Regions from separate parts of the Streptomyces sp. 184 genome, predicted to be linked through region 2. Evidence: riboswitches for the same ligand, from Rfam matches in the RefSeq annotation. Region 2 holds a riboswitch; each other region holds the start of a gene.

Region 1 (2,256 bases), 3.7 Mb from region 2:
TTGTCGGGGGAGCCGGGGCGCAGCCCGGCGCCGGTCTCCACGAGCGGCAGCTCCGTCAGCCCGGGCAGCAGCTCGTGCGCGTCGCGCAGCAGCTCGTAGACGCCGCCGGCGGTGACGGTGGTGTCCCAGCCCAGCTCCTCGCTGGTGGCGCCGACGACCAGCTCGCCGCTCTCCCGCGGCACCAGGTACACGCTGCTGCCGCGGACCACGGCCCGTACCGTACGGGACAAAAACGGCGTCCCGGCGGCGGGCATCCGCAGCCGCAGCACCTGCCCCTTCACCGGCCGCACCGGCGGCCGTACCGCCTCCGGCACCCCCGCCAGCCGGCCGCTGTCGCTGCCGGCGGCCAGCACCGTCTGGCCGGCGGCGATCCGCGTGCCGTCCGCCAGCTCCGCGCCCGCCGCCCGCTCGGCCGCGCCCGCGCCGGTCACCCGCAGCCGGACCGCGAGGCTGCGGTGGAAGGCGACCCCGGCCCGCTCGCAGGCGGTGACCAGCGCCGCGGTCAGCAGCCGCGGGTCCGTCTGGTGGTCGCCGTCGACGCGCAGCCCGCCGCGCACGCCGGGCGCGAGCATCGGCTCCAGGCGGCGGCACTCGCTTCCGGTGAGCCACTCGGCCGACAGCCCCAGCCGCTGCTGGAAGCCGTGGAGTTCGCGCAGTTGGGCGCGGTCGTCGGCGTCGAGCGCGACGGACAGCGCGCCGCAGCGGCGGTAGCCGATGTCCCTGCCCGACGCCTCCGCCAGCTCGGCGGCGAAGGCCGGATAGCGCTCCGCGGCGGCCAGGTTGAGCGCCAGCAGCGCCTCCTCGCCGTAGTGCAGTTCGGTCACGGCGGCGAGCATCCCGGCCGCGACCTGCGCGGCGCCGCCGCCGGGGGCCGGGTCGGCGACGGCGGTGACCAGCCCGCGGCGGGCCGCCTGCCAGGCGGTGACCAGGCCGATGACGCCGCCGCCGACGACGAGGACGTCGTACGCGGCATCCGCCCGGCGCGGCGCGCCGGTTGGGCCCGCCGCGGGTTTCGCCGCTGGGCCCGTCGTTGGGCCCGTCGTTGGGCCCGCCGCTGGGTCCGTCGTTGGGTCCGCCGCGGGGTCCGTCGCGGGTGGTGTCGGGGGTGTGTCGCGTGGCTGCATGGGCGCGTTCGCCCCTCCCTTCGCCGGCATGACCCGGATCAGGTTCGTACGGTCGGGGGCCGCCAGCCCCCCTCTCAGCCCGGTGCGCCGGGCTCCCGCGAGTCTTCCCGGCCACCCTAACTCCGTACGCCCGGCCGCTGTAAGGGAGCCTCCCGAGCGGACCCGGCGCGAGCGGCGCTCGACGGGTGCGGCATAAAGTGATCGGTGTGACCGACGCCGAACCGGACCACGCCCCCGGCGAGCGCCCCGCCGACGGGGCCGCACGCCGCCCCAGCCGCGCCGCGGACGGCCCCGCGGGCACCGTCGTCGTCGGCGCCGGCATGGCCGGCGTGCAGACCGCCGTGGCGCTGCGCGAGCAGGGCTACGGGGGCGCCGTCACCCTCGTCGGCGCGGAGCCGCACCAGCCGTACGACCGGCCGCCGCTGTCCAAGGCGGTGCTGCTCGGCAAGGCGGAGGGCTCGGCGTTCGAGGTGGACTTCGCGGAGTACGGCATCGGGCTGCGACTGGGGCTGCACGTCGACCGCCTGGACACCGCGGGCCGGCTGCTGGAGACGGACGCCGGGCCCGTGCCGTACGACAGGCTGGTCCTCGCCACCGGCGCGCTGCCGATCCCGCTGCCCGGCGCCCCGGCCGGCGCCACGCCCGGCGTGTACCTGCTGCGCACCCTCGACGACGCGGCGCGGCTGCGCGCGGTGCTCGTGCGGCGCAGCCGGATCCTGGTGGTCGGCGCGGGCTGGATCGGCGCGGAGCTGACCACCGCCGCGCGCGAGCAGGGCTGCGAGGTGACGGTCGTGGAGGCGGCCGGGCACCCGCTGGCGGCGGCGCTGCCGGCCGAGGTCGCGGCGCCGATGGCCGGGTGGTACGAGGAGAGCGGGGCCCGGCTGCTGACCGGCCGCCGGGTCGAGCGCGTCGAGAGCCTCGGCGCGGACGGCCCGGTCGCGGTGGTCCTCGACGACGGTACGGAGCTGACCGCCGACGCCGTCGTCGTCGGCATCGGCGCCCGCCCCGCCACGGCCTGGCTCGCCGGCTCCGGCGTCGACCTCGGCGACGCCGGCGCGGTGCGGGCCGACGAGCGGCTGCGTACGAACGTGCCCGGCGTCTGGGCGGTCGGCGACTGCGCGTCGTTCCCGTC
Region 2 (2,256 bases):
CGGACGGCTGGACCGACGTGCCGGCCGGGGCCCGGGCGAAGCTCGCCGAAGGGCTGCTGCCCGAGCTGATGACCGTCGTACGACATCTGAGCTGCGACGGCGACACCACCCGCAAGACCCTGTGGCGGCTCTTCGACGGCACGCTGGTCGAGTCGGTGCTCATGCGCTACCCCGACCGCGTCACCATGTGCATCTCCTCCCAGGCCGGCTGCGGGATGAACTGCCCGTTCTGCGCCACCGGCCAGGCGGGGCTCACCCGCAACCTGTCCACCGCCGAGATCGTCCACCAGATCGTCGACGGCATGCGCGCCCTGCGCGACGGCGAGGTGCCCGGGGGACCCGCGCGGCTGTCCAACATCGTCTTCATGGGCATGGGCGAGCCGCTGGCGAACTACAACCGCGTGCTGGCCGCCATACGCCGCCTCACCGACCCCGAGCCCGACGGCCTCGGCCTCTCCCAGCGCGGGATCACCGTCTCCACCGTCGGCCTCGTGCCCGCCATGCACCGCCTCGCCGACGAGGGCCTGAAGTGCCGCCTCGCGGTCTCCCTGCACGCGCCCGACGACGAGCTGCGCGACACCCTCGTGCCCGTCAACACCCGCTGGAAGGTCCGCGAGGTCCTCGACGCCGCCTGGGAGTACTCCGCACGCTCCGGCCGCCGCGTCTCCATCGAGTACGCGCTGATCAAGGACATCAACGACCAGGCGTGGCGCGCCGACCTCCTCGGCCGCCTCCTCAAGGGCCGCCGCGCCCACGTCAACCTCATCCCGCTCAACCCCACCCCCGGCTCCAAGTGGACCGCCTCCCGGCCCGAGGACGAGCGGGCGTTCGTCGCCGCGCTGGAGGCCCACGGCGTGCCCGTGACCGTGCGCGACACCCGCGGCCAGGAGATCGAGGGGGCCTGCGGGCAGCTCGCGGCCTCCGCGGCCGAGGCACCCGCCTGATACCGTTCACGTGTACATACCGACAGGGGAGCGCTCGCAGCGCTGAGAGTGCGGCACCGTCCAGGCCGCAGACCCTCGAACCTCGCCCAGGTCATTCTGGGTAGGAAGTTCGGTCGACACTCTGCTGCTGCCCGGGCTGCCCGCACGCCACGAAAGCAGCCCGATGAAGCGCATCGTCACCACCGCCCTGGCCGCGTCCCTCGCCCTGGGGCTGGCCGCCTGCGGCTCTGACTCCGGCGACGGATCCGGGTCCGGCTCGGGCGACAAGAGCGTCACCCTCGTCACCCACGACTCCTTCGCCGTCTCCGACGACGTCCTCAAGGCGTTCGAGAAACAGTCGGGATACAAGGTCGACATCCTCAAGGGCAAGGACGCCGGCTCCGCCGTCAACCAGGCGGTCCTGTCCAAGGACAACCCCCAGGGCGACGTCTTCTTCGGCATCGACAACACCCTGCTCTCCCGCGGCCTCGACAACGGGATCTTCACCCCGTACGAGGCGAAGGGGCTGGACCGCATCCCCGAGGAACTCCAGCTCGACGCCGGTGAGCACCGCGTCACCCCCGTCGACTACGGCGACGTGTGCGTCAACTACGACCGCGCCTGGTTCGAGGAGAAGAACCTCGACCCGCCGCAGACCTTCGACGACCTCGCCGACCCCCGCTACAAGGACCTCCTCGTCACCGAGAACGCCGCCACCTCCTCCCCGGGCCTGGCCTTCCTCCTCGCCACCGCCGACGAGTACGGCGCCGAGGGCTGGGAGGACTACTGGAGCGACCTGCGCGACAACGGCGTCGAGGTCGTCGACGGCTGGGAGCAGGCGTACTACGAGCGCTTCTCCGGCGCCGGCAAGGGCGACAAGCCGCTCGTCGTCTCGTACGCCTCCAGCCCGCCCGTCCTCGACATGGAGTCCAAGCCGGCGGAAGCCACCACCGGCGTGTCCACCGGCACCTGCTTCCGCCAGATCGAGTTCGCCGGGCTGCTCGCGAACGCCGGCAACCCCGAAGGCGGCAAGGCGCTCCTCGACTTCCTCATCGGCGAGCGGTTCCAGCAGGACATGCCGCTGAAGATGTTCGTCCACCCGGCGCGCGAGAACACCGAACTGCCCGAGGTGTTCACCCGCTACGGCGAGGAGATCGACGACCCGCACACCCTCGACCCTGCGGACATCGACGACAACCGGGAGCAGTGGATCAAGACGTGGACCTCGCTGGTCGTGAAGTAACCCGCGCCGCCGGCCCCGGCCCGTCCGCGCCCCCGCCGGCCGCGGGCCGCCGCCGGCTGCGCGGGGCCGCCGGGCGGCTCGCGCTCATGG
Region 3 (2,256 bases), 6.1 Mb from region 2:
AGGATCGCGAAGCTCACCGCCAGCGCCGCGAGCGCCGCCAGCCCCCGCAGCCGCCCGACGATCACCACCGCCACCGCGAACACCAGCGCCAGCGCCGTCATCGGCACCGTACGCACCACGTCGGAGACCGCGTACTGCAACTCGCGCGGCGCCTTCGGCGAGTAGGAGACGACGAGTTCCTGCCCCACCTCGTACCGCCGGGACGCATCCGGCGCGACGACCTCCGTGAAGGTGCGCCCCGCGTGTTTGCCCGACGTCACCTCGATCGTCGCCTGCTCGCACACCGCGTCCTCGTCCGGCCGCGGCTCGTCCGCACCGCCACCGCCACCGCCGGGCGACCCCGGCTCCTGGATCTGCGCGCCCACATCCGAGCACTTCACCTGCTCGACCTTCGTGACCTTCGCCCGCTGCCGCTCCTGGTCGAAGCCGATACCGCTGCGCTCCCCGGCCGGTTCGTCCCCCGGCCACAGCGCGATCAGCCCGGCGAGCACCGCCAGCGCGAACGGGACGAGCACCGCGGCGATCACCGTACGCAGCCGGTGCGAGGCGGGCGGGGCCGGGGCGCCGCCGTGGTCGTGGGCATGGCCGTGCGAATGAGTCACGGCCAGATCATCGCAGGAACCGTCCCGGGGCCCTCTTTCGTGCCGGGACGTGCAGCGGTTAGCGTGGGCGGCGAACTGCACACCGCGGGAGCTCGGAGCACCGGGCTGAGAGGGCGCTGACAGATCCGAATCCGGACCGAAGCTGCGCCGACCGCCGAACCTGTTACCGGGTAATGCCGGCGTAGGGAGTGGGTCTCCATGACCGTTTCGGATGCACGTACGCCCGCCACCGGGGAATCCCCCGGGGATCCCACCGGGATCGGCTGGCACAAGGACCACCACCAACACCCCGTCCGGCCCGACATCAGGGTCCCGGTGCGGCGCGTGCACCTCACGAACGGCCGCGACGTGACGCTGTACGACACGTCCGGGCCGTACACCGACCCGACCATCGACACCGACGTACGCCGCGGGCTCACCCCGCTGCGCGACAACTGGATCATCGCCCGCGGCGACACCGAGGAGTACCCGGGCCGCCCGCCCAGCCCCGAGGACGACGGCCTCAAGCACACCTCACCCCGCGGCGGCCTGCGCAACCTCGACGCCGTCTTCCCCGGCCGCCCGCGCCAGCCGCGGCGCGCCCGCGGCGCCGCCGTCACGCAACTCGCGTACGCCAGAGCGGGGGAGATCACCGCGGAGATGGAGTTCGTCGCGCTGCGCGAGCGCGTCGAGCCCGCCTTCGTACGCGACGAGATCGCCGCCGGCCGCGCCGTGCTCCCCGCGAACGTCAACCACCCCGAGTCCGAACCGATGATCATCGGCAAGAACTTCCTGGTGAAGGTCAACGCCAACATCGGCAACTCCGCCGTCACCTCCTCCATCGAGGAGGAGGTGGAGAAGATGACATGGGCCACCCGCTGGGGCGCCGACACGGTCATGGACCTGTCCACCGGCCGCAACATCCACACCACCCGCGAGTGGATCCTGCGCAACTCCCCCGTCCCCATCGGCACCGTCCCCCTCTACCAGGCACTGGAGAAGGTCGACGGCCGCGCCGAGGAACTCAACTGGGACGTCTACCGCGACACCGTCATCGAGCAGTGCGAACAGGGCGTCGACTACATGACCGTCCACGCCGGCGTCCTGCTCCGCTACGTCCCGCTCACCGCCCGCCGCAAGACGGGCATCGTCTCCCGCGGCGGCTCCATCATGGCCGCCTGGTGCCTGGCCCACCACCGCGAGTCGTTCCTCTTCACCCACTTCGAGGAACTCTGCGAGATCCTCGCCGCCTACGACGTGACCTTCTCCCTCGGCGACGGCCTGCGCCCCGGCTCGATCGCCGACGCCAACGACGAGGCGCAGTTCGCGGAGCTGCACACCCTCGGCGAACTCAACCGGACCGCGAAGTCCCACGGCGTACAGACGATGATCGAGGGCCCGGGCCACGTCCCCATGCACAAGATCAAGGAGAACGTCGACCTCCAGCAGGAAATCTGCGAAGAGGCACCCTTCTACACCCTCGGCCCCCTGGCCACCGACATCGCCCCCGCCTACGACCACATCACCTCCGGCATCGGCGCGGCGATGATCGCCTGGTGGGGCACGGCGATGCTCTGCTACGTCACCCCCAAGGAACACCTGGGCCTCCCCGACCGCAACGACGTCAAAACCGGCGTCATCACCTACAAGATCGCCGCCCACGCCGCGGACCTCG

What was found. A riboswitch is a leader RNA that binds a small molecule or an ion and turns the genes downstream of it on or off. The one in region 2 is predicted to bind thiamine pyrophosphate.
Region 1: it holds a riboswitch for thiamine pyrophosphate, as region 2 does, so the genes downstream of both, thiO (glycine oxidase ThiO) here and QBL21_RS08920 (thiamine ABC transporter substrate binding subunit) in region 2, are expected to answer to the same signal.
Region 3: it holds a riboswitch for thiamine pyrophosphate, as region 2 does, so the genes downstream of both, thiC (phosphomethylpyrimidine synthase ThiC) here and QBL21_RS08920 (thiamine ABC transporter substrate binding subunit) in region 2, are expected to answer to the same signal.

The regions. Positions count from the first base shown of each region.
Region 1 is NZ_CP123230.1:5,767,288-5,769,543, reverse strand. It holds gene thiO (glycine oxidase ThiO) at 1-1,124, opposite strand, end outside; TPP riboswitch at 1,123-1,233, opposite strand; gene QBL21_RS24480 (NAD(P)/FAD-dependent oxidoreductase) at 1,322-2,256, shown strand, end outside.
Region 2 is NZ_CP123230.1:2,050,489-2,052,744, forward strand. It holds gene rlmN (23S rRNA (adenine(2503)-C(2))-methyltransferase RlmN) at 1-944, shown strand, start outside; TPP riboswitch at 959-1,069, shown strand; gene QBL21_RS08920 (thiamine ABC transporter substrate binding subunit) at 1,108-2,166, shown strand; gene QBL21_RS08925 (ABC transporter permease) at 2,253-2,256, shown strand, end outside.
Region 3 is NZ_CP123230.1:8,105,859-8,108,114, reverse strand. It holds gene QBL21_RS34785 (YibE/F family protein) at 1-602, opposite strand, end outside; TPP riboswitch at 677-808, shown strand; gene thiC (phosphomethylpyrimidine synthase ThiC) at 801-2,256, shown strand, end outside.